One region of the Limnohabitans sp. TEGF004 genome, then DNA from elsewhere that is predicted to be linked to it. Evidence: predicted binding sites of a transcription regulator. Region 1 holds the regulator's gene; the other holds the start of a gene.
What was found. Region 1 encodes LexA, which represses DNA repair genes until DNA is damaged. Its sites were predicted from a motif close to ACTGTATNNNNATACAGT; they were not measured.

Region 1 (15,952 bases):
AGCAGACGCTGAGCCAAGCTTTGATGCACGCTTGGAACGGTCATGGTGCTGATCGCTCGAATGCATTGGGCCAAGTGTTGGTCTTTTTTTTACTCCCCATCAGTTGGTTGTTTGCAGGTCTTGTGGCGATTCGCCGCAGGCTTTATCAACACGGTTTTTACAAACAGACCACCTTGCCCGTGCCCGTCATCGTGGTGGGCAATGTGATGGTGGGAGGCGTGGGCAAAACACCCATCACCATGGCCTTGGTCAACCACTTGAAAGCGCAAGGCTTGCGCGTGGGCGTGTTGTCCCGCGGCTATGGCCGCAAAACATCCAGCACGCTGGCTGTGTCACCTAAAAGCCAATTACAGAACGTGGGCGATGAGCCTTTGCTGATTGCCCGCAGCTGCCAAGTGCCCGTGTTTGTAGGCAACAGCCGTGTGGATGCAGGTCGAGCGCTGTTGAGTTTGCACCGCGATGTGCAAGTGCTGGTATGTGACGATGGCCTGCAACACTGGCCCTTGGCCCGCGACCTAGAGCTGTGCGTGTTTGACGAACGCGGCGTGGGCAACGGCCACTTATTACCCGCTGGCCCGCTGCGCGAGACGTGGCCGCGCCAAGCGCTGAGCCCCAATGTGCCTTGCTGGGTCTTGAGAACATCAGGCGAAGCAGGCCCGAACGAATTTGCTGTGCAGCGCCATTTGGCTGACTATGCGCTGCAAGCCGATGGCACCCAACGCTCGTTCAGCAGCTGGTGGGACACGCCCGTGCAAGCCTTGGCGGGCATTGCCAAGCCTGAGGTGTTTTTTGCCATGCTGCGCGAACAAGGCATGAATGTGGCGCATACCCAAGCCTTGCCCGACCACGCGGATCTACAAGCTTTGCACATCGACACCTCACAAGGCGATGTGCTCTGCACCGAAAAAGATGCGGTCAAACTCTGGGCACATCACCCACAAGCGTGGGCTGTGCCGCTACACACCACCTTACCCCCCGAACTCTTGGCCGCGATTGACGCGCACCTCGCAGCCGTACAACACGCAAAGTTATCATCACCCCATGGACACCAAACTGCTTGAACTCTTGGTCTGCCCCGTGACCAAAGGCCCCCTTGAATACAAACGCGACACGCAAGAGCTCATCTCACGCAGCGCGCGCTTGGCTTACCCCGTGCGCGACGGCATTCCTGTGTTGCTCGAAAACGAAGCCCGCCCCCTGACCGACGCCGAGCTGGAAGCCTAAATGTCGTTTTGCGTTCTCATTCCAGCGCGCATGGCGTCATCGCGTTTGCCTGACAAACCACTCGCCGACATTGCCGGTTTGCCCATGGTGGTTCGCGTGGCGCAACGCGCCAAACAGTCTGCCGCATCACGCGTGGTGGTGGCGGCTGACGACGCCCGCATCGTGGCTGCCTGCCAAGCGCATGGCATTGATGCCGTGTTGACCCGCACCGACCATCCTTCTGGCAGCGACCGTTTGGCCGAAGCCTGCGACTTGCTGGGCCTGCAAGACACCGATGTGGTGGTGAACGTGCAAGGCGATGAGCCCCTGATTGACCCCGCTTCGATTGACGCCGCCGCCCAGCTGCTGCAAACACGCAGCGACTGCAGCATGAGCACCCTCGCCCACGCCATTGAGAGCGTGGAAGACTTTGCCAACCCCAATGTGGTGAAAGTGGTGCTCGATGCCCGCAACACCGCGCTGTACTTCAGTCGTGCACCGATTGCTTGGTGGCGTGATGGATTCGCGCAAGGTATCACCACACTCCCAAGTCCCGCGCCGCTGCGCCATGTGGGCCTGTATGGCTACCGCGTCGGCTTTTTGCGCGAGTTCCCCAAACTGGCGCAAGCGCCGATTGAGGTGACCGAGTCGCTCGAACAGCTGCGTGCCATGTGGCACGGTCACCGCATTGCGGTGCACATCACCGACCATTCCCCAGGCCCCGGCGTGGACACGCCCGAAGATTTGGCGCGTGTGCGTGCGCTGCTAAGCCAAGCAGCGTAAGGGTTTCGAAGGGAAGCCCGTGATATCCTCGAGTAAGTAATAAAACGTAGACCATTAGGACCAAGCATGAGACTGATTTTGTTGGGCGCCCCCGGTGCCGGTAAAGGTACACAGGCCACCTTCATTTGCCAAAAATACGGCATCCCTCAAATTTCCACCGGCGACATGTTGCGCGCCGCTGTGAAAGCAGGCACACCACTGGGCATCGAAGCCAAAAAAGTGATGGATGCAGGTGGTTTGGTCAGCGATGACCTCATCATCAATTTGGTCAAAGAACGCATCACGCAAGCCGATTGCGCCAATGGTTTCTTGTTTGACGGTTTCCCACGCACCATTCCACAAGCCGACGCCATGAAGGCGGCTGGCGTGAAGCTGGACTACGTGTTGGAAATCGATGTGCCGTTTGATGCCATCATCGAGCGCATGAGCGGCCGCCGCTCACACCCTGCTTCTGGGCGTACATACCACGTCAAGTTCAACCCCCCCAAAGTGGATGGCAAAGACGACGAGACGGGCGAGCCTTTGGTGCAACGCGCCGACGACCAAGAAGAGACGGTCAAAAAGCGTTTGGACGTGTACAACGCCCAAACCCGTCCTTTGGTGGACTACTACTCTAGCTGGGCCAAGGCCGACGCTGCTGCTGCACCGAAGTACCGCGCCATCAGCGGCACAGGTTCTGTGGAAGAAATCAAAGAACGCGCGTTCCAAGCCCTCGCCGCTTAATTCGCGTCGAGCATCACGCTTGTAAAGAAAAGCCGCTCTGTCGAGCGGCTTTTTTGTTGGCGACTTGTTTTGACTATGTTTGCTGCGCCACAAGATGCATCAACAAAGCCACGCGAGCCTGCACAGCCGTCAAGCCCCCCGCATGTGGTAACACATCAACCTCACGCGACTGCACACCGCCCTGAGCACAGCGCGACGCACGCAACACCTGCGCACCCTGCTTTTGCGCGTCCAGCAAAGCAGCTTCTAAGTCGTGGTGCAAGGTGCCATTGCCCGTGCCAGCCACCACCCAACCCTGCGGCGCATCGTGTGCCGTCAGCGCGCGTACCAAGCGGCCATCGGCGCCTGTATGGTTGAACACCAGCTCCACACGCGGCCAGTGCTGGCAAGCCACCACCTGCGCCACGCTAGGCACACGTAACACGGCGGGGTGCATCACACCCGCTTGCGAGGTGAATGGGTTGCGCTGGTGGCTATGACTTTTTTGCACAGCATTGCCCGCATGCACTTGGCCTGCGCACACCACCGACACACCTGATGCCGCGGGCTGTTGCACCCAAGTTAAAGCGTCTTTGAGGTTGCCGGGGCCATCGCTGTCAGGCGCATTGGCGGGCAACATGGCGCAGGTGATGGCCACGGGCTTGGTGGGCTGCAAGACGGCTTGCAAAAAGTAGGCGGTTTCTTCAAGTGTGTCAGTGCCGTGGGTGATGACCACGCCTTGCACATCGTCTTGTTCTGAGTAGTGCGACACACGAGCCAACAGGCTTTGCCACACCGCAAAAGACATGTCTTTGCTGTCGATTTGGGCCACTTGTTCGCTCAACAGCTCAACGCCATCATGGGCAACGCCTTGCAATAAATCAGCCACGGCCACTTGGCCAGCCGTGTAGGTTTGAGGCTTGGCGGCATCGCTTGCCAAGCCCGCAATCGTCCCGCCTGTGGCTAAAACAACGATTTTTTTAGTTTTTTTTGCATTCATAGCTTGCCAAACTCAAAAAGCTGGTTAAAAATACAGTTACTGGATGTGTAAACAGTTGCACACCGCAAGACACACATTGTGCAGGAGTCGAACCGATGATTGAAATGCCAAAACTAACCGCCCGTCAGCAACAGATTCTGGAGCTTATCCAGTCTGCCATTGCCAACACCGGTTCGCCCCCTACTCGTGCAGAAATTGCCGCAGAGCTTGGCTTCAAATCGGCCAACGCCGCTGAAGAACATTTGCAAGCCTTGGCCCGTAAAGGCGCCATCGAACTGGTGAGCGGCACCTCTCGCGGCATTCGCCTCAAGGGTGGCAACCAACGCAGCTACCAAGAAAGCAGTTTCAGCGCTTCGCCCTCAGGCTTCTCTCTGCCGCTCGTGGGCCGAGTCGCTGCTGGCTCACCCATCTTGGCGCAAGAGCATGTGGACCAAACTTATTTTGTAGAAAGCAGCTTGTTCCAACGCAAGCCCGACTATTTGCTGCGTGTGCGCGGCATGTCCATGCGCGACGCAGGCATCATGGACGGCGACTTGTTGGCTGTGCAATCCACACGCGACGCCAAAAACGGCCAAATCGTGGTGGCCCGCTTGGGCGAAGACGTGACTGTTAAGCGCTTTCGCAAAACCGCCAGCCACATTGAGCTACTCGCAGAAAACCCCGACTTCAAAACCATTGTGGTCGAACCTGGCGAGCCCTTTGAAATTGAAGGTTTGGCCGTTGGCCTGATCCGTAACACCATGATGATGTAAAGAAAGAACGACCATGAGCCTCGCACTTTTTGGCGCTTACCGCCTCCTCAATCCTCTGCAAAATGTGGTTCGCGGCTTCATGCCCGCACAAGCCCTGCAAAGCACCCGTCGCCCTTTGCCTTTGCGCGTTGCACGCGTGATGGAAGCCCAACACAGCCGTAGCCAAGCTGGCCGCATGGTCATCTCGGGTCGCATGGCGGATGTGTGTGCCGAACTCGACCGTTTGGCCGAGCTAGAAAACCGTCACTGATATTTGCAATCGGGCTCACGCGCCACGCGTGAAGCCCCGTGCTGCAAGGCACAATCGGGGGATGAATATTGTCATCCTCGACGACTACCAAGATGTCGTGCGCAAGCTCGCTTGTGCGTCAAAATTAGAAGCCTTTCCAGCCAAGGTTTACACCAACACCATCAAAGGTGTTGGCCAGTTGTCTGTCAGACTGCGTGATGCCGAAGTGCTGGTGTTGATCCGTGAACGCACACACATCAATCGCCAGTTGCTAGACAAACTTCCCAAGCTCAAACTCATTTCTCAAACCGGCAAGATCGGTAGCCACGTGGATGTGGCAGCTTGCACTGAACGCGGCATTGCCGTGGCCGAAGGCTCGGGCTCACCTATTGCGCCCGCCGAACTGACGTGGGCTTTGATCATGGCTGCCATGCGCCGCCTGCCCCAATACATCAGCAATCTCAAACACGGCGCTTGGCAGCAGTCAGGCTTCAAAGCAGGCTCTATGCCCACCAATTTTGGGTTGGGTCAAGTGTTGCGCGGTAAAACCTTGGGCATCTGGGGCTACGGCAAGATTGGGCAATTGTTAGCAGGCTACGGCAAAGCATTTGGCATGAGGGTGGTGATGTGGGGCAGCGAGGCCTCACGCGAACGAGCTGCCAAAGATGGCTTGAATGTGGCTATCTCGCGCGAAGCATTCTTTGAAGAATCAGACGTTCTTACTCTGAATCTGCGCTTGGTCGACGAGACTCGTGGCATTGTGAAGCTCTCAGACATGGGTCGCATGAAACCCACTGCGTTATTGGTGAACACTTCACGCGCTGAGTTGATCGAGCCCGACGCACTGATCACAGCACTCAACCGCGGCCGCCCCGGCATGGCGGCGATTGATGTGTTTGAAAGCGAACCCATCATGCAAGGCCAAGCGCTACTGCGCTTGGAAAACTGTATTTGCACACCACACATTGGCTATGTGGAGCAAGACAGTTACGAGATGTACTTTGGCACGGCGTTTGACAACGTGGTGAACTTCATCAAAGGCACGCCCACCAATATCGTCAACCCCGGCGCACTGCAAGTACGCCGGTAAATTGGCTTAGCTGTTTTTCTTGGCCATGCGTTCAGCCATCAAAGCCATGCAGGCTTTGCGGTCGACGTTGACTTTTTGTACCGAAGCGCGCTCGGCCATTTGCTGGCTGTAGGCTTTCACGGGCAAGTGGGCCAGCAGATCTTCGCCGTACACAGCCTTCGAGGCCATGGAAGCCAGAGGCAAATTCACAATGGCGGAGCAATCGGCCAGTGTGAAGGTGTCGCCCGCCACATAGGGCGAAAACTTCAACAGCTTAGCCAAGCCTTCCACGCCTTTGGCGAGCTGTTTGCGTACCCTCGCCTGCGTCGCTTCATCCACCTTCCCACCAAAGAAAGCCTGTGGGTACAGCTCACGCGCCACCAATTCGACATGCAGCTCTAGGTAGGTGATGATTTCGCGCACCTTGGCCGCCTCAAATGCATCGGTGGGCATCAGTGGGTGATGTGGGTAGGCTTGTTCAATGTATTCAGCGCACACCGCTGATTCGCTGATGCAGCCCTGTGGGGTTTCTAAAAACGGTACTTTGCCCATGGGCGAGCGCAAGAAGGTGGCTGGCTCAACGGGGTTGACCCACACCAAGTCCTCTTCAAACGGCACAGCTTTTTCAAGCAGCTGGATTTTGAGCTTGTTGTAGTAGTTGCTGACAGCGAAGCCGCAGAGTTTGAGGGTCATGAAGGCACTCCTAGAGGTTGAAAGTCAAATTGATTCTGGCATAGCCGCTACCAGCGCAGGCTTGAAGGGGCATAGGCCAAGTCACCTAAGCGCAACTCAAAAAGCCAGGCATGCTCGGCCATAATCTTTGCTATGAATTCCATCTACAAAACCATAGGCTTTTTGGGAGGCGCCACAGAAGCGCTGCAAATCGCATCTGAAGGCGTGGCCGACTTTGCCACCATTGACCGCATCTTGCGCGACCAAGCAGGTTTCAAGCTTGGCCCTTTCCAACTCCTCGATATCGCAGGTATTGATGCGGCACACGAGGCCATCAGTTCTGTTTACCAACAGTACTTGAGCGAGCCACGTTTCCGCCCCAGCAACCTAGCCGTGCAACGCATCAGCTCAGGCAAACTGGGCCAAAAAACAGGCGAAGGTTTTTACACCTACGTGAACGGCGAAGCACAGATGCCAGCCGAAGTAGCCACACCTACCGTGTCAGAGATGCCACCAGTGTGGGTATCCACCCGCGCCATGCGTCGCCCCGAACTGCTGCAGTTGCTCAAAGACTTGGGCGCCAAGATTGAAACGGGTGCATCGCCTTCCGCGCAAGCGCTGTCTATCGTCGCCCCTTTGGGTTTTGATGTGACCACCGTGGCCATCGTGGAACGCTTAGACCCCGCTCGCACGGTCGGCATCGACATGTTGATTGACGACAAGCTCACCCACCGCCGTGTGCTGGCCACCAGCCCTGCGACACGCGCTGACATGCGCGACGCTGCACACGCACTGTTTGCGCGCGATGGCAAAGCCGTGACCGTGATTCGCGACAGCGGCGGTTTTGTGACGCAACGCGTGGTGGCTAACCTCATCAACATTGCGTGTGACATGTGCCAGCAAGGCTTGTGCACACCCGAAGAACTCGAAGCCACAGGCGCAGCAGATTTGAGCCACAGCATGGGCCCGTTGACCATGGGCAACAAATACGGCCCCACCGAAATTTTGGAAGTGCTGTTCAACGTACAAACTGTTTACGGCGACACGCGTTACCGCCCCAGCCCATGGCTGCGCCGACGTGGCGCATTGGGCTTGAGCTTGATGCACACCGAAAGCTAACCCACCTTCAACCCTCACTCGAAACCCGCAGACACAGTGGGTCTCCGGAGTGACAAACTTTCACTTTCAGGTCACACAAAAGACAGGCTATGGACGATCCTATTCTTAACATCGAAGAACGCGAGGCCATCAACGCAGGACGTTGGTTCTCATCTCTTTCACCTTCACTCAGGCACGACATTCTTCGATGCGCATACGTCAAACGATGCAAAGACGGCGACTTGATCGCAGCCCGTGGCGACTCAGCCGACGAGTGGATGGCGTGTGCTCGCGGCGCGGTGCGCGTGAGCTCGACTTCGTTGTCGGGGAAGCAGATCACCTTCACGTATGTGGAACCTGGGATTTGGTTTGGCGACGTGGCGATTCTGGATGGGGACCGTCGCACACACGATGTGTATGCACACGGCGATACCTCCATCTTGTGCGTGGCCAAAGCGGACTTTCAAAAGATTCTCAGCCAGCACGTGGAGTTTTACGACGCCATGCTGCGCTTGCAAGCACGTCGGATTCGCCAGCTGTTCGGTTTGGTAGAAGACCTCAACACACTGCCGCTGCGCTCACGCTTAGCCAAACAACTTTTGCACTTGGCACGCAGTTACGGTGTACAGAGCTTGACCAACGCTCAAGAGATTCGCATTGGTTTGCATCTGGCGCAAGAAGAACTCGCACAGCTCTTGGGCGCATCACGTCAACGCGTGAACCAAGAACTCAAAGCCATGGAACGCGAGGAAGCTATTCGCATCGAGCCGGGTGGCTTGGTGATTCGCAACCGCGACGCTTTGCTACAGATCAGCGAAGCCGACCACTGACTGGAGACCACGCATGAGCCGGGACGACGCACATACTTCCCAGCCCATGTCAGCGGCGCACCGCATAGACACCGCAGCACTGGCAGCGTGGCTGAGCGCCAATCTGCCGGGCTTTGAAGGCCCCATCTCGCTAGAGATGTTCAAGGGCGGGCAATCCAACCCCACTTACCAACTCATCACCCCAGCCAAGAGCTATGTGATGCGCACCAAGCCTGGCCCCGTGGCCAAGTTGTTGCCTTCGGCCCACGCGATTGAACGCGAGTTCAAAGTGATGCAAGGCTTGCACGGCACCGATGTGCCCGTGCCGCAAATGCATGTACTGTGCGAAGACGAGTCCATCATCGGTCGTGCCTTTTATGTGATGGAGTTTGTACCAGGGCGTGTGCTGTGGGACCAAACCTTACCGGGCATGGCGAACGCAGAACGTGGTGCGATTTACGATGAAATGAACCGCGTCATCGCAGCCCTGCACACGGTCAAGTTTGCAGAGCGTGGACTTGAAAACTATGGCCGCCCCGGCAATTACTTTGAACGCCAGATTGGTCGATGGAGCAAGCAATACGTGGCCTCTGTCACCCAGCCCATCGACGAGATGGACAAGCTCATGGCATGGCTGCCTGCCAACATGCCCGCGAGCGCCAAAGACGACAGCAAAGTCAGCATCGTGCACGGCGACTATCGGCTGGATAACTTGATGTTCCATCCCACCGAGCCACGCGTATTGGCAGTGCTAGATTGGGAGCTGTCCACACTGGGCCATCCGCTGGCCGACTTCAGCTACTTGTGCATGGGCTGGCATATTTCACCCGGCACCTTCAGAGGCATTGGCGGTGTGGACATCGCAGCGCTCGGCATTCCCAGCGAAAGCGAAAACATCCACCGCTATTGCGACCGCACAGGCCTCGCCACACCAGCAGACTTGAAAGCCGACTGGAATTTTTACCTCGCCTACAACATGTTCCGCATCGCGGCCATCTTGCAAGGCATCGCCAAACGCGTGGAAGCTGGCACAGCGTCTAGCGACCAAGCCAAAGCCAACGGAGCAGGTGCGCGCCCGATGGCCCAGTTGGCATGGCGATTTGCACAACAAGCCTAAAAGAAAAACGAAACAAGGAACACACCATGAACTTCGATTACAGCGACAAAGTCAAAGGCCTACAAGTACGCTTGCTCGCCTTCATGGACGAATACGTTTACCCCAACGAGCAACGTTTCTTTGAAGAAATTGCCGCCAACCGCGCCAAAGGCAATGCCTGGATTCCCACCGAGTTGGTGGAAGAACTCAAGCCCAAAGCACGCGCCGCAGATCTTTGGAATTTATTCATCCCGCACAGCCCACGCGTGCCCGAGGGTTTGAGCAATTTGGAATACGCGCCCCTGTGCGAAATTATGGGCCGCGTACCCTTTGCTGCCGAGGTGTTTAACTCGTCCGCCCCCGACACGGGCAACATGGAAACCTTCGAGCGCTATGCCAGCGAAGCGCTGAAAGTGCAGTGGCTGGAGCCTTTGCTGCGTGGCGATATTCGCTCAGCGTTTTTGATGACCGAGCCTGCCGTGGCTTCGTCAGACGCCACCAACATCCAATGCAGCATTGTTCGCGAGGGCAATGAATACGTCATCAACGGCACCAAGTGGTGGAGCTCTGGCGCAGGTGACCCACGCTGTGCGGTGTACATCGTGATGGGTAAAACAGACCCCACAGCACCCAAGCACGCGCAACAAAGCATGGTGGTGGTGCCTGCCAACACACCTGGCGTGAAAGTGGTGCGTCCCTTGAGCGTGTTTGGCTACGACGATGCGCCGCATGGCCACATGGAAGTCACCCTCACCAACGTGCGTGTGCCAGTTGAAAACCTGTTGCTCGGCGAAGGCCGAGGGTTCGAGATTGCCCAAGGCCGCTTAGGCCCAGGACGCATTCACCATTGCATGCGCTCCATTGGCGCCGCAGAGCGCGCTTTGGAGTTGATGTGCAAGCGCCTCAACAGCCGTGTTGCATTTGGCAAACCTCTGTCCACCCAAGGCGTGTGGCATGAGCGCATTGCCAACGCACGCATCATGATTGAGCAAGCGCGCTTGCTGACCCTCAAAGCTGCTTACATGATGGACACCGTGGGCAACAAAGAAGCACGCGCAGAAATCGCCATGATCAAGGTGATTGCACCCAACATGGCCAGTCAAGTGATTGACTGGGCCATTCAGGCCCACGGCGCAGCGGGTATCTCGGACGACTTTCCACTGGCCTACGCCTACTGCACGCAACGCTGGTTGCGTTTGGCCGATGGCCCCGATGAGGTACATCGCCAATCCATCGCTAAACTCGAACTCGCGCGGCACATCAACAGTGCGCAACAAGACATTGACATGCCCATCACCCGCGGCAGCTAAGGAACACAGATGATCGACGTTTACTCATGGCCTACGCCCAACGGACACAAAGTACACATCATGCTCGAAGAGTGTGGTTTGCGATTGGGACGCGACTGGCTGGCCCACCCCGTCAACATCGGTCAAGGAGATCAATTCACACCTGAGTTTTTGAAGATCAGCCCCAACAACAAAATCCCTGCGCTCGTCGATCCACACGGGCCCGACGGCAAGCCGATCAGCCTGTTTGAATCGGGCGCCATTTTGTTGTACCTCGCCTCTAAAACGGGCAAGCTGCTGCCCAAGAGCGACCGCGCCAAGTTTGAAGTGCTGCAATGGCTGATGTTTCAAATGGGCGGCGTGGGCCCCATGCTGGGCCAAGCGCACCACTTTCGCATCTACGCCCCTGAGAAAATTGACTACGCTTACAACCGTTACACCAACGAAGCCAAGCGCTTGTACGGTGTGATGGACAACCGTTTGCAGCACAGCAAATTCATTGGTGGCAACAGCTACAGCATTGCCGACATTGCCATCTTCCCGTGGCTACGCAGCTGGCAAAACCAAGGCATTGATTGGGCCGACTACCCTCACCTCAAAGCTTGGTTTGATTTGATTGCAGCTCGACCTGCGGTCCAGCGTGGTGTGCAAGTATTGGCGGATTTGCGTAAGCCACTGACGAATGACAAGGCTAAAGATATTTTGTTTGGGTCAACACAGTTCGCCAAACGCTGACGGTCACGGGCTATGGCAGCTTGATTTTCAAAATTTGTTTTTCATTGACCGCATTTGTGCAAGTGCCATTGCTCACATAAAGATATTTATCGTAAATCGCAAGTCCCGATGGGCCGCAAAATCCAACGCCCGTCGTTTGCCAAACACCGATCGACGAACTCGCAAAAACCTCTTTGGTTCCATCGCTAATTTTGACTCGGCTGATATAGCCATTGTCGCCATTTAAATCACCCGCGTTGGCGATATAAGCATAATCGCCATTAATCGCCATGCCATTTGGAAAGTCAAATGTCCCCCATGGAAGCACCGTAAATCCGTGATTGGCATCACCTGTATTGGCAGGATTAAAGCTGAGGATGGAAGCCGCTGCTCCAGATAGTGAAACATAGATCAATCCGTTATTTGCAACCAATGCAGAGGGAAAACCACCTGGAACAGGAACCGAAACAGGAGTACCTTGACTGGTGTTCTGATAGATCAAAATAGAACCTGCAACCTTAGCAACATACCAATCCTGAGCAGTTGTAAAAGCAATACCGTACAAATTAGCCCCCGTATTGGGTATCGAAATGGGTTGCCCATTTAAAAATACACCTTGATTGCCAGCGCTACCACCCGTGTAATAAACATCATTAGAGCCTGGCTTCACAGCGACTCCAAACGGATTCGTCACCGCGTAGTTTGATACCACGCTACCAGAAGCCGTGTTGAATGTCACAACAGAAGCACTATCGGCCACCGTGAGAAATCCAGTCCCCGAGAAAGTCATTAACTTAGGGGAAGTTAAAGGGTGGCTTGTCGTACTAAAGCTTGTGATGGTTTTTACATAGGTCATAACGCTGGAATTTGAACCATCGCCACCACCTCCACCGCCGCCACACCCAAGCATCAAGGTAGAAAAAAACAGATATAAGAGTAAAGATTTGGGTTTCATCACAACGTTGAAATCGACACTGTTTCACTTTACTTGATAGATCTACAAGTGCCAACCACAAACTGATAAAGTTACCCCTGTTCCAACCGATTCATAAGACGTCATGTTTAAGAAGTTTTTCCTGTTGACCTGCTTGCTCCTGTCTGTTTGGACGGGCGTGCTCGCGCAAGACAAACCCACAGCATCACGTGCTCTGCTTGCTCGTCCGCCGCAATCTGGCGCTGAGCCCATGCTGTTGCTGGGCCCCAAAAATCGGCCCTACACAGAAATTTTGGTTCATACCACCAAGCTGGACTACTTTGATTGCAACGGCATCGTGGCTCCGTGGTTTCGAGAATTGATCGTGGCAGAGATGAATTACTTTGCCGAATTAGTTGAACTGCCATTCGTCAAAGGTGATGCGTGCGTGGTCAGCATTGGCACAGACAAAAGCCTCACACCTGGGCGCATCAACATTCACCTCTATGTGAACCAGCAACGTCTCACAGCTTGCGTGCGCAACGAACAATGCCCCGTGTTTCGCAGCATCAGCCTCATTCCAAAAGACAAGGTGCTGTATCGGTCTTACTTCTTGTCAGATATGTCTCGCAAGCTGATTTCTCAGCAATGCGTGACCGATAAAGGCAAGCTGCACACGGACACCACCTGCTACACAGTCCAGTAAAAGCTTTTTTGCCTGCTGGGCTAAAGCCTCCCCTTGAACAGTCGATCTTCTAGGGATATGCGTTTTCTCTCCTCCACACTCTTTGCTGCCGTTCTTGTTCTGACAAACCTTGTGGTTTCGCCAGCCTTGGCTAGTGACCCGCCTAAAAAGCCTGCAGCCAAAGAAGAGCCGCCTAAGCCGAAGTTCGACTACGTCGAAGAAGCGGGTGAGCCTGGCCGCAGCGGCTATGTGTACAAGCGCGTGGCCAAGCCTAAGTTTGAAGAGCCCGAAACTATCCCTAAAGCCCCTTTCCCCGAACCACCTGAACCGCCAGAGCCGCCAAAGAAGGACGACCACGGCAAAAAAGATGACCATGGCGCGCCTAAGAAAGAAGAAAAGAAGGACGACGGCCACGGCGCTCCGCCTAAGAAGGACGAGAAGAAAAAAGACGATGGCCACGGTGGCGGCCATGGCAAAGACGTCAAAAAGCCTGCGGCTCCAGCGGTCAGTGCGGTGTACGACTCTGCTGTCATCAAGCTCGATGGCAACAACCGCCCGTTAACGCCGGTAATTTTTACCAATAAGTTTGCCGACTACTTTGTTTGCTACAAGACCATCAAGCCCAAGTTCCAAGAGCAGATACTGGCCGAAATGAACACCTTCGCCGATCGCATGGGCTTGCCGCGTGCGCAAGACATGCCCTGCATGATCAAGATTGCCAAAGCCAACACCAAATTCCCGGGTGCTGTTTACATTGAGTTTTATACCGATGTGAAGGCCGAGAAAGAGTGCATCAAGATGGGTGAATGTGGCTCCACGCGATTGATGATGCTGTTCCCAAAGGACAAGACCGGAATCAAAAGCAAAGAGGTGTACCGCTCGTATGTGCTGACGGACGAAAAGAAGTTTCGCCGAGCTAATTTTTGTGTGAGTCCTGATGGGCAGTTTGTGGGTGAAAAACACTGCTACGTTGTGCTGCACCCTGATTGGCTGTTCAACTGACAACGGCTGAAAAAATTGGCCTGTCCGACAGGAATCGAACCTGTGACCCACAACTTAGAAGGTTGTTGCTCTATCCAACTGAGCTACGGACAGAAATGAAAAAAGGCCTCGATGAACGAGGCCTTTTTTGCTTTTGTGGTCGGGGCGATAGGATTCGAACCTACGACCCTCTGGTCCCAAACCAGATGCGCTACCAGGCTGCGCTACGCCCCGAAGCCGTTATTGTAACCCGCAAATTGCCCGTTTTCCGAATCACCCCCTAGGAAAATCTACAGACCGCATTGATTCACAATTGAGCCGTGAAAATTGATTTTGATGGCATCCAAGCCTTCGTGGTGACCGCAGAGCTCGGTGGCTTCAACAAAGCCGCTGAACAACTGCACATCACGCAGACCGCACTGACGCGCCGCGTGCAAAAACTCGAAGCCTATTTGGGCTTGAAACTGCTCGACCGAACCACACGGCGTGTCGAGATGACTGCGGTTGGTCGCGATTTCTTGCCCCAAGCACGCACCATCGTGAATGAGATGACCTCTGCCGTCGGCCGCCTCAAAGACATGTCGCAGCACGCCAAAGGTAATTTCACCCTCGCCTGCGTACCCAGCATGGCTGCGCACATGCTGCCCCAATTGATTCGCCAATATGCCGATGTCTGCCCTGGTAACCGCATCCGGTTGTTGGACGCTGCATCTTACGAGGTACGCCAAGCCGTGCTCAACCACCAAGCCGAGATTGGCATTGCAGTGAATGGCGAAACACACCCAGACTTGGTTGAAACGCCCTTGTTTGACGACCCCTTGGTGTTCATCTGCCTTGACACACACCCGCTCCAAGGAAAAAACATGGTCACTTGGGTAGACATGCGCGAGGCCGACTTGATTGTGGTGAGTAACTTCATGGCCACCCGTGTTTTTATGGACTACCAACTCGCCAAGCATGGCATTCGGCTCAATGGTAGTTACGAGGTGCAGCACCACGCCACGGCCATCAATTTGGTCGCTGCCGGCGTAGGCTGCGCCATTCTGCCTTCGTCCACTCTGCTCGAAGGTGACCGAGCCCATGTGCGCAAAATCACGTTGACAGGGCCTGTCGTAAAGCGCAAAGTAACCTTGTTACGTCGCAAAAACACTAGCCTTTCACCAGCGGCTCAGGCCTTCTTTCAATTGATTCAAAAAGAACACCCGGCCCCTCAAAAGTCAAAATCCAGATTGATGCGTAAATCGACATAATCAAACCAGATATTTCACTTCTTAATATAACCATTTGAGCCGACACTCAAAGACATGACAATTCAAACCAGTGTTATGTCTCCAGACGTTTTAGTGATCGGCGGGGGCAATGCAGCCCTCTGCGCTGCCTTGATGGCCGCCGAAGGCGGAGCCTCTGTCTTGATGCTTGAATCTGCACCCCGAGAATGGCGCGGTGGCAATTCAGGACACACCCGTAACCTGCGCTGCATGCACGATGCACCACAAGACGTGCTGGTCGACGCTTATCCAGAAGAAGAGTATTGGCAAGACTTACTCAAAGTCACAGGTGGCATCACCAACGAAAAACTAGCCCGCTTGGTCATCCGTGCATCTTCCACCTGTCGCGATTGGATGCGCAAACACGGCGTGCACTTTCAGCCACCTCTCTCAGGCGCCTTGCATGTGGCACGCACCAATGCGTTTTTTATGGGCGGCGGCAAAGCTTTGGTCAATGCGTATTACCGCAGCGCTGAAAAATTAGGCGTGCAAATTCGATACAGCTCACCCGTCGACAAACTCGACATTCAAAATGGTCAATTCGTGGCAGCCTACGTGGGCAACAAACGCATCACGGCTAAAAGTTGCGTATTGGCCGCTGGCGGCTTCGAGTCCAACCTCGAATGGCTGCGCGAAGCATGGGGACAAAACGAGTGCGGTGAATGGCCTACCGACAACTTCTTGATTCG
Region 2 (15,952 bases), 1.2 Mb from region 1:
CGACCAGCGCCCATTGCACAGCACCCGTGCGTGACACCGAACACGCCACGCCTGCGGCCAACACATTGAGCAAGACAAAGGTCAAGGTCCAGCCAACACGCGTCATGCGTTGCGCCTTGGTACGCACCGCCACCCAACCCAGCAACGCCACCAGTCCTAAGCTGGTGAGCGAGGCGAATTGGTTGCGCTGACGCAAGTTGGCAAAAGCATCGCCCTTCAGCGGCTGGTTCACCCAAGGCGCCAACTCACGCGCCAAGCCCAAATACTGCAACACACCCAACACCGCACTGGTGACCGCTGCGGCCAATATCCCCACCACCAACCAACGCAACAGCGATTCGTCCACCGCGGCTCGTCGGCCCACACCGGCCATGAGCCATACGCACATCAAAGACGCCAGCAGCCCCATCGTTAACGCACGGTCCACCACCTGTGGCACCCACAGCATTGAAGCCACCAACCACGCCAGCAACACGCCGCACATCGCGACTTCTGAAACGGTCCAGCGTGGTTTCGCCAGCGGCAGCTCAACCACTGCCAACAAGGCGCACGCCGCCATCATCCAGCTCACCAACAAAGGGATGACGGCTGTGGATGGGCTGCTGACAAAGGGGTTGAGCCACGGCAAGGCGACACACAACACCAAGATGACATTGCGCACCAAGAGGCTTTGAGCTGTAGACGAATTCATGGCGTGATTTTCTATCACTCAGGCGTTGCAAAAACAAAGGCGCCCGTAGGCGCCTGGATCGATGTGTGCATGCGCTTATTTGCAATCACTCGGCACATACTTTTTGTCCAATGCATCACTGGGCACAGACACGCCGACAAACGCGGTTGCATCTTTGGCCATGCACCTCCACTGCACCACGCCATCAATCGATGCACTTGTAGCTGTTGGCGCTGGCAATGCAGCTTCAGTCGTGCCGCTCTTGGTGAAAGGCACCAACAACAAGCTACCGCCGCCCGCAGCCGCCGTTGTGGTGATGGTGATGACGCCTGTGCTCGCAGCAATATCAATGCTGCTGATGTTCTTGGTCGCACCACCGAAGGTGTAGCCCGTTTTGTAGCCCGAGGTCGCCGTGCCAATGTTGCCGCTGTTGAGTACATCCAACACATTTGTTTTAGCCGCCGAAGCAAGACCAAGGCCTTCGCTCACACGCGCTCGAATCATGTAGTCTTGGTAAGCAGGCAAAGCTACCGAGGCCAGTACGCCAATGATGGCCACCACGATCATGAGTTCGATCAAGGTGAAGCCGCGTTGTAGGGTTTGTTTCATCGCAAGTCCTTTGGAGGTTGGGCACGAATTCTAGGCAGCGCCGCCAAATCATAAGCAGGTGCATGAGTTCAAAAAAAAGCGAGCGGTGAAACACCGCTCGCTTTGATCTGGGTAACTCCCGAAGGAGATTACTTCAACTGAGCCTTGAGCAATTTGCCCAATTCAGATGGGTTGCGTGTGACGATGAAGCCGCACTCTTCCATGATGGCCAGCTTGGCATCTGCAGTGTCTGCACCGCCAGAAATCAAAGCACCCGCATGGCCCATGCGCTTGCCGGGAGGGGCAGTCACACCAGCGATGAAACCAACGATGGGCTTCTTCATGTTGGCCTTGCACCACTGTGCAGCTTCAGCTTCGTCTGGACCACCGATTTCACCAATCATGATGACGGCGTCTGTGTCTGGATCGTCGTTGAAAGCTTTCATCACGTCGATGTGCTTCAAACCGTTGATGGGGTCACCACCGATACCGACTGCGCTGGATTGGCCCAAGCCCACTTCGGTCAACATCGCCACAGCTTCGTACGTCAATGTGCCTGAACGAGACACAACGCCGATACGGCCTTTGCGGTGGATGTGACCGGGCATGATGCCGATCTTGATTTCGTCAGGTGTGATCAAACCAGGGCAGTTAGGGCCGAGCAACAAGGTTTTCTTGCCGCCAGCAGCTTCCTTGGCTTTCATCTTGTTACGAACTTCAAGCATGTCACGGACTGGGATGCCTTCGGTGATACAGATGGCCAAGTCGAGGTCAGCTTCCACAGCTTCCCAAATGGCAGCAGCTGCACCAGCTGGTGGCACGTAGATCACAGACACGGTTGCGCCTGTGTTGTGCGCAGCTTCTTTGACAGAGGAGAAAATTGGCACGCCAAAAATGGACTCGCCAGCCTTCTTGGGGTTCACACCCGCAACGAAACAGTTTTTACCGTTTGCGTACTCGATGCACTTTTCAGTGTGGAACTGACCGGTTTTACCGGTGATACCTTGGGTGATGACCTTGGTGTTTTTATTGATGTAGATGGACATGTTTTTTCCCTTACTTCACGGCTGCAACGATAGACGTTGCGGCTTCGGCCATGGTGTCGGCAGAGATGATTGGCAGACCTGATTCGGCCAACATTTTCTTGCCCAGCTCGTCGTTGGTGCCTTTCATGCGCACAACCAATGGCACTGACAAGTTCACGGCTTTACAAGCTGTGATCACGCCGCTGGCGATGGTGTCGCACTTCATGATGCCGCCGAAGATGTTGACCAAAATGCCTTTGACATTCTTGTTGGCCAACATGATCTTGAAGGCTTCGGTGACTTTCTCAGCTGTCGCGCCGCCGCCCACGTCCAAGAAGTTGGCAGGCTCGCCGCCAAACAACTTGATGGTGTCCATGGTGGCCATGGCCAAGCCAGCACCGTTGACCAAGCAACCGATGTTGCCGTCCAAGGAGATGTAGGCCAAGTCAAACTTAGAAGCTTCCACTTCAGCAGGATCTTCTTCGTCCAAATCGCGGTAAGCCACGATTTCGGGGTGACGGAACAATGCGTTGGCATCGAAGTTGAACTTCGCGTCCAAAGCCATCACGTTACCTTTGCTGTCGCGGTTCAGTGGGTTGATTTCCACCAAAGATGCGTCAGTTTCCATGTAGCACTGGTACAGCTTCTTGAAGATGTCCACGGCTTGAGCGGTGGAGTCAGCAGGCATGCCAATGGCGTCTGCAATCTTCTTGGCCTGTGCATCGCCCAAACCAGTCAACGGATCGATGAACTCGGTGATGATTTTTTCTGGGGTGCTGTGGGCAACTTCTTCAATGTCCATGCCGCCTTCGCTGGAAGCGATGAAAGCAATCTTTTGCGTTGCACGGTCAGTCACGACTGACACGTAATATTCTTTGTTGATGTCGGCGCCGTCTTCGATGTAGAGGCGACGCACTTTTTGGCCTTCTGGGCCAGTTTGGTGGGTCTTGAGCTGCATGCCCAAGATCTCTTCGGCCAAACGCTTGACATCATCAATGGTCTTAGCCACTTTGACGCCGCCGCCTTTGCCGCGGCCACCCGCGTGGATTTGAGCTTTCACAACCCAAACTGGGCCGCCCAACTTTTGCGCGGCTTCCACCGCTTCTTGTACCGTGAACGCAGGGATACCGCGTGGCACTGGCACACCAAATTGACGCAAGATTTCCTTGCCTTGGTACTCGTGAATCTTCATGAGATCTCTCTTAGTAATCGGTGGATTTGTAACGTTTTGTTTGGTTGACGACACCTAAGAGCCGCTCCACACAAAGCCTTGAGACTGTATCATGCTGCATCGCGTCAAACTTTTAACTGGCTTACAACAGCCTAGCGACGCCTCACATTTTTGTACTTTCTGGCGACATCCATGTCTAAAGTCTTCATCGACGGCGAAGCCGGCACCACAGGTCTACAAATTCGCGAACGCTTGGCGCTCATGCCAAGCATCGAAGTCGTCAGCATTGACCCCGCGAAACGCAAAGACCCCGAAGCCAAACGCGAGCTGATGGCTGGCGTGGACATGGTCATCTTGTGCCTGCACGACAACCACGCGATTGAGTCCGTCGCCATGATCGACAGCCTGAGCGGCACGAAACCCAAAATCATCGACGCCTCCACTGCGCACCGTGTTGAGCCTGGTTGGGTTTATGGCTTCCCCGAGTTGGCCGCAGGCCAACGTGATGCCGTGGTCAACGCCGACCGTGTGGCCAACCCCGGCTGCTACGCCACAGGTGCCATCGCTTTGCTGCGTCCACTGATTGACGCAGGCTTGGTTCCTGCTGACCTTCCCGTAGCCCTGCCTTCGGTCAGCGGCTACTCAGGCGGCGGCCGCACCATGATTGAGGACTACGAAGCTGGCAAAGCGCCGCTGTTTGAAGCCTATGCACTTGGTCTAGAGCACAAGCACATCCCAGAAATCATGGCCTACACCGGCCTCACACGCCGGCCTTTGTTTGTGCCATCGGTGGGTAACTTCCGCCAAGGCATGTTGGTGCAACTGCCCATCCATTTGGACATGCTGCCAACCAAACCCAAAGCGACTGACCTGCACGACGCGCTGGCCAAACACTACGGCCAACACCCAGAAGGCTGGGTCAGCGTGCAACCCGCCACCGACAACGGCAAACTCGACGCGACCGCGTTGAACGACACCAACAAACTAGAAATTCGCGTCTTCGCGAACGAAACCCATCGCCATGCAGTGCTGATGGCGCGATTGGACAACTTAGGCAAGGGCGCTAGCGGCGCTGCGGTGCAAAACTTGCAATTGATGTTGGGCGTTTAAAAGTCTTCTGCGCCAGCGACAACTTTGCGCACGACCTCAGGCGCAAAGCCTCGGCTCACTAAAAACCGCACTTGTTTGGCACGCGCCGCTTGGTCCACAGGCGGCTCGCCAAATTTCTTTCGCCAGACTTCGCGGGCTCGCTCAAGCTCGGTGCTGCGCATCTCTTGCACGGCTTCGGCGATGGCCTCAACAGGCAACCCCTTGGCTTGCAATTCTTGACGCACCCGGGATGCACCGAGCTTGCGAGAGCGGCTGTTGACCACTGACTCCACCACACGCTGCTCGTTGATGAAGTCTTTGGCCTGCAAAAAATCTAAGGCCTCGGCCAGCTCGCCCGGCGTTTCTTCAAAAGGTTTGAGCTTGCGCTCTAGCTCAAAGCGCGAGTGCTCGCGTTGCGAGAGCAAGCGCAAGGCTCGGCCTTTGAGTGAGATTTGAAACCCCTTGGCCCTTTTCGCCTTGGGTTTCTCGTCTTCGTTTGAATCGACGTCGTGTGTCACGAGGCTGACTTTTGGGTTGACGCTTTTGAGCGAGCGTTAAGCCACTACGCCGTCTGCATCTGCATCAGCAGCGCCCTTGACGTCTTTCGCTTCTTTGGCAGCCTTAGAGGCCTTGGGCGCTTTTTCTTCTTTGGCCGCAGGTGCATCTACACCGCCAGCCAACAAAGGAATACCCAAAGATTCGCGCACTTTGTTTTCGATCTCGAAAGCCAAGGCTTCGTTTTCGCGCAAGAACTCACGGGCGTTGTCACGGCCTTGGCCAATCTTTTCGCCTTGGTAGGCGTACCAAGCGCCAGACTTTTCAATGACTTTGGCGTTCACGCCCATGTCAATGATTTCGCCTTGGCGGCTGATGCCTTCGCCAAACAAGATGTCGAACTCTGCCGTCTTGAAAGGAGGCGCCACTTTGTTCTTCACCACTTTGACTTTGGTTTCGTTACCCACAGCCTCGTCACCACGCTTGATGGTGCCGGTGCGACGAATGTCCAAACGCACAGAAGCGTAGAACTTGAGCGCGTTACCGCCAGTGGTTGTTTCTGGCGAACCAAACATCACGCCAATCTTCATGCGGATTTGGTTGATGAAGATGACAGTGCAATTGGTCTTCTTGATGGAAGCCGTCAACTTGCGCAGCGCTTGGCTCATCAAACGGGCTTGCAGGCCTGGCAATGAATCGCCCATGTCGCCTTCGAGTTCGGCCTTGGGTGTGAGGGCGGCCACAGAGTCGACCACCACCAAATCCACCGCGCCAGAGCGCACCAAGCTGTCAACCACTTCCAACGCTTGTTCGCCGGTGTCGGGCTGGCTGATGAGCAGGTCTTGCAGGTTCACGCCGAGCTTTTGGGCGTATTGAGAATCCAAAGCGTGCTCAGCATCCACAAACGCGCAAGTGCCGCCTTGTTTTTGCATCTCGGCAATCACTTGCAAGGTGAGGGTGGTTTTGCCCGATGACTCTGGGCCGTAGATTTCGATCACGCGACCACGCGGCAAACCGCCCACGCCCAAGGCAATGTCTAAACCCAATGAGCCGGTGGACACAACTTGGATGTCGTCAATCACTTCTCCTTCGCCCAAGCGCATGATGGTGCCCTTGCCGAATTGTTTTTCGATTTGCGCCAAGGCGGCTTGGAGGGCTTTGGCTTTTTCGCTGTCAGCGACGATGGGTTTGTTGTTCATGAGAAATCTCCGTTAAATCAAGGGCTTACCGAGAATGTCCAGTTACTGTGTTTAACAACAACTGGATGCTTGACCAGTACTTTAACGCAAAGTCAAAACTTGTAAACACTTTTTTTGGTCAGTTTGCCTTACCATCTATAAATGGCTTCTACTCCCACCTTTTCCACCCAGCAAGACTGGCGACAAGTTCACTTGGGCCGCTTACTCGGCCACGCCATGCGACGCTTTGACGCTCGCGTGCTGCACCTGATGGCGCACAACGAGGATGTGCCTTTAGCGTTGTCCAACCTCGCCGCCCGCTCGCAGGTGAGCGCGGCGCACATCCACATCACACGCCACCTGAGCCTAGAAGGCTCACGCCTGATCGACCTCGCCGCCAGCGCCGGCATGACCAAGCAGGCCATGGGCGACTTAGTCACCCAGTGCGAAGCGTGGGGCTTGGTACAACGCACGCCCGACCCACAAGACGCCCGCGCGCGGCGCATTGTGTTCACCGAAACTGGGCTGGCTTGGCTGCGGGCTTTTGAGCAAGCCGTGGCACAAACCGAAGCGGAATTCAAACAAGAAGTGGGCACAGACGTGGCCACCGTGGTCAGCTTAGGGTTGGAGGCCTATGCAGGGGCTTACTCGGACCTAGAATCGCAGCGCTGAACTTTCTAAAAAACACAAACAAAGTTGGAGACAACACATGCGCATCCTGATTGCAGAAGACGACTTGGTCTTGGCCGACGGCCTGTTGCGTACTTTGCGCGCATCGGGTGCCGCCGCCGACCACGTGGCCAGCGGCACCGAAGCCGATGCCGCTTTGATGACCACCGATGAGTTTGACTTGCTCATCTTGGATTTAGGCCTTCCCAAAATGCACGGCCTTGAAGTGCTCAAACGTTTGCGATCACGCGGTTCATCCATTCCTGTGCTCATCCTCACCGCTGCTGACGGCGTGGAGGAGCGTGTGAAAGGTTTGGACTACGGCGCGGACGACTACATGGCCAAACCCTTCAGCCTGCAAGAACTCGAAGCCCGCGTGCGCGCCCTCACACGTCGCGGCATGGGTGGCACCTCGTCGTCCATCAAACACGGCCCACTGGTGTACGACCAAACCGGTCGCGTGGCCACCATTGACGGCAAGATGGTCGAACTTTCTGCGCGTGAACTCGGCTTGCTCGAAGTGCTGTTGCAACGCAGTGGCCGCTTGGTGAGCAAAGACCAACTGGTCGAGCGCCTGTGCGAGTGGGGCGAAGAGGTGAGCAACAACGCCATTGAGGTGTACATCCACCGCCTGCGCAAGAAGATTGAAAAAGGCCCCATCCGCATCGCCACCGTGCGCGGCTTGGGCTACTGCCTCGAAAAGATTCCGGGCTAAACACGGCACACTTGCATGGCAAAGCTGTTTAGGCGCGAGCAACACTCGCTGTTTGGCGAGATTCTGGATTGGATGCTCACGCCGCTGCTGCTGCTGTGGCCGGTCAGCTTGGCGCTGACGTGGCTGGTGGCGCAAAACATTGCAGGCCGCCCGTTTGACCGAGGCTTGGAATACAACGTGCAAGCCCTCGCGCAGCTCGTCAAGAGCGACCAAACGCGCATGTATTTCAACTTGCCTTTGCCAGCGCGCGAAATTTTGCGCGCCGACGAAGCGGACTTGATTTATTACCAAGTGCTGGGCACGCGTGGCGAATTTGTGAGCGGCGAACGCGACTTCCCACTGCCCCCTGACGAAGAAAAACCTTTGCCAAGTGAAGTACGCATTCGCGATGACGAAATGCGCGGCGCCGATGTGCGCGTGGCCTACACCTGGGTGCGCGTAGACGTGCCAGGTGCCAAGCCCGTGCTGGTGCAAGTGGGCGAAACACTAGAGAAACGCTCGGTGCTGGCCACCGAAATTATCAAAGGCGTGATGCTGCCGCAGTTCGTCATCTTGCCGCTGGCCGTGCTGTTGGTGTGGCTGGCTTTGGCGCGCGGCATTCGCCCGCTCAACAAACTCGAAGAACGCATTCGTCTGCGCAAACCAGATGACCTGAGTCCGTTGGATGAATCTGCGGTACCGCAAGAAGTAGCCCCTCTGGTGGCCTCTATCAACGACTTGCTCACACGACTCAAAGAATCCATCGCCACACAAAAACGCTTTTTGGCCGATGCCGCGCATCAACTCAAAACACCGTTGGCGGGTTTGCGCATGCAAGCCGACTTGGCGCAACGCGCGGACTCTAGCGCGGATGAACTCAAGCAATCGCTCAAACTCATTGGACGCGCCAGCATTCGCGCCACGCACACGGTGAACCAACTGTTGTCCTTGGCACGCGCCGAAAGCGGCAGCACCAACATCGCGCGCAGCCCTTGTGATTTGGTGGCGTTGGTGAGCGACGTGATTCAAGACTCGCTGCCACGCGCCTTGGACAAATACATTGACCTAGGCTATGAAGGTGCGGCATCCGGCAGCACAGGTGTGCGTGTGATGGGCAACCCCACGCTGCTCAAAGAAATGGTGCGCAACTTGGTGGACAACGCCATCAACTACACGCCCTCCAGCGAGGACACTCCGGGCGTGATTACCGTGCGTTTGCTCGCCGACAAGTTTGGCAAAGTGGTGGTGTTGCAGGTGGAAGATTCGGGCCCTGGCATTCCAGAGGCGGAACGCGATTTGGTGTTCCAACCCTTCTACCGCGCCTTGGGCACAGAGGCCGATGGCTCGGGCTTAGGCCTGCCCATCGTGCTGGAAATTGCGCACCAACACGCCGCTGTGGTGACGCTGGAAGATGCATCCCCCGGCAAGTCCATGCCGGGTGCTCGGTTCACCGTGCGTTTCTCGAATACGCAGGCATAAAAAAGCGGCTCACAAGCCGCTTGTCCAACTCACGAGGTCTGTTTAAGCCAATGGCTTCACATGAAAGTGAATCGGCTGTTCATGCGTTTGCGCGTGCTCATGCGGCGCCTCGTGCTCAGCGCAAGGCATATTGCACAAGTCGTTGCCATTCACGGGGCAAGCACGGTTGAATGTGACCACATGGTCCACCTCGGCGCGAATGCCAATCCACTCGCCCACTTTGTGGTCGTGATGGCTGGGCACATGGGCCATTACCGTTTCGCCGGTTTTCAAACGCAAGGTATACAAAAACTCTGAGCCACGGAATGATTTGCGAATGATTTCCGCCTTCACCGGTGCATCGTCATCGTGCACGATGTCATCCGCACGCAGCAGCACATCGCACTCACCGGATGCAAAGGTGCAGGGCAGTGGGCACTCGGCCACATCCATCAAATCGCCCATGGGCGTGTGAACCACCACTTGGTTGTTCACCTCGCGCAGGGTGGCGGGCGTGAAGACGCCGTGGCCAATGAACTCGGCCACAAAGCGGGTGGCAGGGCGGTGGTACAGCGTGTAGGCGTCGTCCCACTGGTGCAAGCGGCCTTCGGACATGACGCCAATCACGTCACCAATCGCAAAGGCTTCCATTTGGTCGTGCGTCACAAACAAGGCTGTGGTTTGCGCTTCTTTCAAAATGCCACGCACTTCCAAAGCCAAGCGTTCGCGCAGTTCCACATCGAGGTTGGAGAACGGTTCGTCCAACAACAACAGTTGTGGCTTAGGCGCCAACGCACGGGCCAAGGCCACGCGCTGTTGTTGGCCACCCGACAATTCGTGTGGAAAACGTTGTGCACTGCTGGCCAAACCCACCAAGGCCAACACCTCGCGCACACGCGCTTCGCGCTCGGCACGGGGTTGCTTGTGCAAGCCAAAGCTCACGTTGTCATGCACGGTCAAATGGGGGAAGAGGGCGTAGTCTTGAAACACCATGCCAATGCGGCGCGCTTCGGGTGCCACATGCACGGAGGCACTGCTGACCACCGATTGGGCCAAACGAATTTCACCGGCACTGGCACGCTCTAGGCCGGCCACCGCGCGCAACAGCGTGGTTTTGCCGCAGCCCGAAGGGCCAATGAGCACACCCATTTCGCCCGCGCGCAAGCTCAGCGTGACGCGATCCACCGAGGGTCGGGCACGTTCTGGGTAGCTAACGGAGAGCTGGGCGACATCTAAAAACATAGCGCCATTGTAGAGACGGCCTTTAACGCCACACGCTGTGCGGCTACCTACAATGCCGCATGGTTTTTAGCTCTCGCTTGTTTTTACGCTGTGTGTTGGCCGTCCTGGCCTTGCTGTTGGCACTGCCAGTGTTGACCGTGCTGTTTTCGTGGGCACAGTGGAACGACGCCTCAGCCAGCATCTTGGCTGAGATGGCCAGCACGGTGCTGCCTGACTATGTGGGCACCTCGCTGCTGCTGTGCGCACTGGTGAGCGTGGGCGTCATCAGCATGGGCACGGTGTCTGCGGCAGCGGTGACGTTGTTTGACTTCCCCATGCGCCGCAGTTTGGAATGGGCGCTGCTCTTGCCACTGGCCATGCCTGCGTATGTGGTGGCCTATGCCTACACCGACTACTTGCAATTCAGCGGCCCCCTGCAAACCGGCATTCGGGCTGCGTTTGGCCTAGAAGGCCGCGTGTTCCCCGAGGTTCGCAATGTGTGGGGCGCAGCCTGTGTGTTCACCCTCGCGCTGTATCCCTATGTGTATTTACTGGCTCGCACGGCTTTGTCTGAACGCGCCAACCATTTGATGGAGGCAGCCCGCTTGCTGGGTGCACCGCTGTCGCGCCGCATTCTGCGCGTGGCCTTGCCGCTGGCTCGCCCTGCCATTGCCGCAGGCACCGCTTTGGCCTTGATGGAAACCTTGGCTGACTTTGGTGTGTCGAGCTACTTTGGCATTCAAACCTTCACTGCTGGCATTTACAAAGCGTGGCTGGTGATGGACAACCGCATTGCCGCTGCGCAACTGGCCACTTTGCTGCTCATCGTGGTGGTGGTCTTGCTTGCAGCCGAGCAGCGCGCGCAATCGCGCTTGCGTTTTTCCAGCGCGCGCGTGGACCGCCATGGCAGCGAATCGCAACCTTTGAAGTTACAAGGCGCAGCTGCCGCTTTTGTGTGGACGCTGTGTGTGCTGCCCGTGTTGTGCGGTTTTGTGTTGCCCGTGCTGTTTATGTTTCGCGCTTTGTTGCAAGGCGACGGCGTGATGGATTTGCCTTGGTCACGCTTTGTGCAATGGTCTGTTACCAGCTTGTCGCTGGGTGGCATGACGGCGCTGCTGGCTGTAGGCGCTGCTTTGCTGTTGGCTGCACAAGCCCGCTTGCACCCCAACTGGCTCACGCGCCAAGCCATGGGTGTGGTGAGCTTGGGCTATGCCGTACCAGGCGCGGTGATTGTGGTGGGCTTGCTCTTGCCTGTGGGCTGGGTGCAAGCCACGTGGCCGCAATCGGGTGTTGGCTTTTGGCTGACCGCAACGGTGCTGGGTTTGGTGTGGGCGTACTTGGTGCGCTTTGTGGCCGTGGCTTTGCAATCGGTGCAAAGCGGCTACGCGCGCGTGCCCGCATCGCTGGACGACAGTGCGCGCATGCTGGGCACCTCAGGTTTGTCGCTGGTGCGTCGCGTGCACTGGCCTTTGCTAAAAAAACCACTCGCAGCAGCCACGCTGCTGGTGCTGGTCGATGTGATGAAAGAACTGCCCGCCACCTTGGTGCTGCGCCCCTTCAACACCGACACATTGGCCATCATGGCCTATCAATTGGCGCGTGACGAACGCTTGGGCGAAGCCGCTTTACCCTCGTTGGCCTTGGTGCTAGTGGGCTTGCTGCCGGTCATCTTGCTCAGCCGCACCCTGCGCCGCAACTGACTCTGCGCGATAAAACCTGCACTTTCGGCAGGGGCATTTGATCCAAGTCAAATGATAATGATTCGCATTTGATGTACACTCATCCCAAGCTTTTCAACTTGGAGTCGCCCCATGCGTAGCACCCTCACCGTTTTGTCCTTGGCCATTTCTGCCGTATCCGCTGGCTTGTTCAGCGCTTCTGCGTTGGCCGACGAACAGGTCATCAACCTGTACTCAGCCCGCCATTACCCCACCGATGAAGCGCTGTACAGCGACTTCACCAAAGCCACGGGCATCAAAATCAACCGCGTTGATTCGGACGACGCCGGCATCATCGCCCGCCTCAAGGCTGAGGGCACGGCATCACCTGCCGATGTCATCTTGCTGGTCGACGCCGCCCGTTTGTGGAAAGGCGAAGTCGATGGCATGTTCTTGCCCATCAAATCCAAGACTTTGGAAACCGCCATTCCCTCTCAGCTGCGCTCTAAACCCACCGACGACGGCACCGCTTGGTTTGGTTTGTCTACCCGCGCTCGCGTGGTGGTGTACGACAAGCTCAAAGTCAAACGCGAAGACGTGGACACCTACGAAGAGCTGGCCGACCCCAAGAACAAAGGCAAGTTGTGCATCCGCTCGGGCTCGCACCCCTACAACTTGAGCCTGTTTGGCGCGATGACCGAACACCTCGGTCCTGCTGCCACTGAAGTCTGGCTCAAAGGCATGGTCGACAACATGGCCCGCGCGCCCAAAGGCGGCGACACCGACCAAATCAAAGCGGTGGCCAGCGGTGAGTGCGGCATTGCAGTGACCAACACCTACTACTTGGCGCGCTTGATGCGCTCCACCAACCCCGCCGAAAAAGCGGTGGCTGAGCGCGTGGGCGTGGTGTTCCCCAACCAACAAAGCTGGGGCACGCACGTGAACGTGGCTGGTGGTGCGGTGGCGCGTTACTCAAAGAACCAAGCCAACGCCGTGAAGTTTTTGGAATACCTCGTCAGCCCTGAAGCACAAAACCACTTTGCCAACGGCAACAACGAGTGGCCCGTGGTCAAGGGCATGAAGCTGGACAACCCCGCGTTGAAAGCCATGACCGGCGGCAACTTCAAAAGCGAGCTGGTACCCATCAGCGCCGTGGGCATGAACCAAATCAAGGTGCAACAAATGTTGGACCGCGTGGGTTTCAAGTAAACACCACGCTTGCGTTGCGCAGACGATGCGCAACTTCTCGAACAGCCAGCCACTCACGCCTTCGGGTCGTTGATAGCCAGCCATTGATCAGGCAGCTTGCCTGCCACCTTTTCAATGTTGGAATTTCAAATGGAACACCCCAAAGGCACATCCGTGCACCAAACTTGTTCGCCCGAACTTGCAGCCAAAACACCTAGCAACTTACTGCCCTTGGCCGCCTTGATGTTGGCGGGCTCCATGGGTGCAGCGCAACCTGCCCTTGCTCAGAGCGAAGAAAAAACACTCAAGACCGTCACCGTCAAAGACACGCAAGACCCCAACTTGTCCAAGGAAAGCTTGCTGGTCAAACAAACGGGCATTGCCAAAGGCAACCAGCAGCTCAAAGACATCCCGCAAACCGTGACGGTGATGACCGAAAAGCTCATCGCCGATCGCAACTACGACGACTTCCGTGAAGTACTCAAGTCCACCGCCGGCGTGACGTTTCAAGCGGGAGAAACAGGCGAAGAAGATGTGCGAATGCGCGGCTTTTCACTGGGCCAAGCGGGTGACATTTACGTCGATGGGCTGCGCGATGCCCCCCTGACCGAGCGCGACACCTTCAACACCGACCGTGTGGAAGTGCTCAAAGGTTCAGCGTCGATGCTGTTTGGTAAAGGCTCAACCGGCGGCGTGGTCAACCAAGTCAACAAGCAGCCCTTCTTGATGGACCAAAACGAAACCAACGTCACCATCGGGAGCGGCCAAATGCGTCGCATCACCGGCGACTTCAACAAACAAACTGGCGAATCCTCAGCCTTTCGTCTGAACGTGATGACACACGAGGCAGACAACTGGGGTGCCAAGGCCGACAAAAAGGGCATTGCCGGGGCCTATCGCACAGGCATTGGTGAGCGTGACGAATATTCCGTTGGCCTTTACCACCTAGAAACCGATGGACGCCCGCTGTACAACCACCCGTGGATGATTGACAACGGCACAAGCACTGCCAGCAGCAATGGATCGGGTGTGATCGTTCCCGTACTGAATGCCAAAAATTATTACGGCCTCACCAGCGATTACTTAAAAACTCAAACCTCGTATCTGACACTCGGCCACACACACCGATTCAACCAAGACAGCGCACTGAAAACCACGGTGCGTTACGGCCACTACGAGCGTGATTTACTGGCGAGCGCAGTTCGCTTCACAACTGCCACCTCACTTTCTAGCCTCAATGGCAACACCCCACTGTCACGAAGCTTCAAAGCTCGCCGCGGGGAAAGCGATGTGCTGCAAGTGCAAAGTGACTACAACAACAACTTTGAATGGATGGGCCGCAAACACGAGCTGATTGCGGGTGTCGATTACACCCAAGACAAGGCCTTGCGCAATAACAGTGCAGCTACCGGGCTATCTAGTGCAGGTCCAACGACTGTCGGCACACCCAACGATGGCGTGTCCATCACCGACAACCGCCAAATGGCCATGAACCGTTTTGAGGCAGAGAACTTGGGGCTTTACGCCCAAGACACCATCAACATCACCCAACAGTTCAAAGTGCTAGGCGGTCTTCGCTTAGACCGCTTCAGCGCCAAGTACCGCGACACGAGCAACAACAGCTTTCAGATGAGTGAGAACCTCTGGAGCCCGCGCATAGGTGCAATTTGGCAACCCACCGACAGCGCCACGTACTACACCTCATACGGCACGTCGTACAACACATCGGGTGACACCTATCAGTTCGCTTTGGGCAGCTACGCACCAGGATCCAACAACGCCAAAACTGCCAACACAGCGCCCGAGAAGAGCCGCAACATTGAAGTCGGCAGCAAGTTTGAAATCTTCGAGAAAAAGGGCTTGCTTGGCATCGCGCTCTTTCACTCTGAGAAGTACAACGAACGCAACACCGATGCAGACAGCGCGGCTGCACAACAGCTGCTCTCTGGCAAGCGACACGCCACGGGCATGGAGTTCAACTTCGCAGGACGTCTGACACCCGCTTGGGAAATGTTCTACAACCAAACATGGATTCCTGAAGCCACCATAGACGAGAGCAACATCGTTGCAGCGGGCACAGGTGCGCAAGGCAAAGGCGACCGTTCCGCACTCACCCCCAAACACAGCGCCAGCTTGTGGACGACTTTCCGTATCAACCCGCTGTGGCGCTTGGGCTCGGGCTTGAACTACCGCGGTGAGCAAAACCCAGATGGCGCTCGCACAAAAACAGCGGCCGCCTTCACCACGGTTGACGCGATGGCCGAATGCACCTTGAACGATGCCAACGTGCTCAAGTTCAACATCTCCAACCTCACCAACAAGCTCTACGCCGATTCGCTGTATCGCGGCTTTTATGCCCCCGGCGCACCACGCCGAGTGGAGCTGAGCTGGAAATCCATGTTCTAAAGGAAAGCCCCAATGCTGCTGCACTTGCGCAACGTCCTCACCGCTGACGAACTCCAAACGGCCCTATCTTTGCTGGGCGACGAAGCCCCTTGGATGGAAGGGCGCATCAGCGCAGGTTCGCAAGCCGCGACGGTGAAGAACAACTCCCAGCTGTCGCAAAGCAGTGCACAGGCCAAGCAGTTGCAATCACTCATCTTGAGTGCATTAAAGCGCGATGCTTTGTTTTTTTCTGCGGCCTTGCCACGCAAAATTTTCAACCCGCTGTTCAACCGCTATCGCGGCAACGCCAACCACTTTGGCCCGCACGTCGATGGCGCAGTCATGCATTCGCAAGCCACAGGCGAGTGGGTGCGCACCGATGTGTCGTGCACCGTTTTTCTGAGTGACCCCACGAGCTACGACGGCGGTGAGCTACTGGTGCAAGACACCTATGGCAGCCGAG

Region 2: recA (recombinase RecA) is a predicted target of LexA. The motif match lies at 6,298-6,315, and genes of this name have one in related genera.

Annotation. Positions count from the first base shown of each region.
Region 1 covers NZ_AP027056.1:1,368,693-1,384,644, forward strand. Annotated here, with positions in the region: gene lpxK (tetraacyldisaccharide 4'-kinase) at 24-1,061, shown strand; gene LINBF2_RS06475 (Trm112 family protein) at 1,042-1,224, shown strand; gene kdsB (3-deoxy-manno-octulosonate cytidylyltransferase) at 1,225-1,986, shown strand; gene adk (adenylate kinase) at 2,053-2,709, shown strand; gene LINBF2_RS06490 (asparaginase) at 2,783-3,688, opposite strand; gene lexA (transcriptional repressor LexA) at 3,784-4,440, shown strand; gene LINBF2_RS06500 (hypothetical protein) at 4,454-4,690, shown strand; gene LINBF2_RS06505 (D-2-hydroxyacid dehydrogenase family protein) at 4,752-5,759, shown strand; gene LINBF2_RS06510 (glutathione S-transferase) at 5,766-6,431, opposite strand; partial or broken gene LINBF2_RS06515 (3-hydroxyacyl-CoA dehydrogenase family protein) at 6,606-7,529, shown strand; gene LINBF2_RS06520 (Crp/Fnr family transcriptional regulator) at 7,619-8,338, shown strand; gene LINBF2_RS06525 (phosphotransferase) at 8,352-9,434, shown strand; gene LINBF2_RS06530 (acyl-CoA dehydrogenase family protein) at 9,461-10,723, shown strand; gene LINBF2_RS06535 (glutathione binding-like protein) at 10,733-11,437, shown strand; gene LINBF2_RS06540 (hypothetical protein) at 11,448-12,371, opposite strand; gene LINBF2_RS06545 (hypothetical protein) at 12,496-13,035, shown strand; gene LINBF2_RS06550 (hypothetical protein) at 13,147-14,016, shown strand; tRNA gene LINBF2_RS06555 (tRNA-Arg) at 14,033-14,109, opposite strand; tRNA gene LINBF2_RS06560 (tRNA-Pro) at 14,153-14,229, opposite strand; gene LINBF2_RS06565 (LysR family transcriptional regulator) at 14,316-15,245, shown strand; gene tcuA (FAD-dependent tricarballylate dehydrogenase TcuA) at 15,321-15,952, shown strand, end outside.
Region 2 covers NZ_AP027056.1:2,567,538-2,583,489, forward strand. Annotated here, with positions in the region: gene LINBF2_RS12605 (Wzy polymerase domain-containing protein) at 1-691, opposite strand, end outside; gene LINBF2_RS12610 (pilin) at 767-1,279, opposite strand; gene sucD (succinate--CoA ligase subunit alpha) at 1,408-2,304, opposite strand; gene sucC (ADP-forming succinate--CoA ligase subunit beta) at 2,315-3,475, opposite strand; gene argC (N-acetyl-gamma-glutamyl-phosphate reductase) at 3,647-4,564, shown strand; gene recX (recombination regulator RecX) at 4,561-5,061, opposite strand; gene recA (recombinase RecA) at 5,098-6,237, opposite strand; gene LINBF2_RS12640 (MarR family winged helix-turn-helix transcriptional regulator) at 6,379-6,888, shown strand; gene LINBF2_RS12645 (response regulator transcription factor) at 6,926-7,600, shown strand; gene LINBF2_RS12650 (sensor histidine kinase) at 7,616-9,058, shown strand; gene LINBF2_RS12655 (ABC transporter ATP-binding protein) at 9,101-10,279, opposite strand; gene LINBF2_RS12660 (iron ABC transporter permease) at 10,339-11,958, shown strand; gene LINBF2_RS12665 (extracellular solute-binding protein) at 12,070-13,125, shown strand; gene LINBF2_RS12670 (TonB-dependent siderophore receptor) at 13,255-15,510, shown strand; gene LINBF2_RS12675 (Fe2+-dependent dioxygenase) at 15,523-15,952, shown strand, end outside.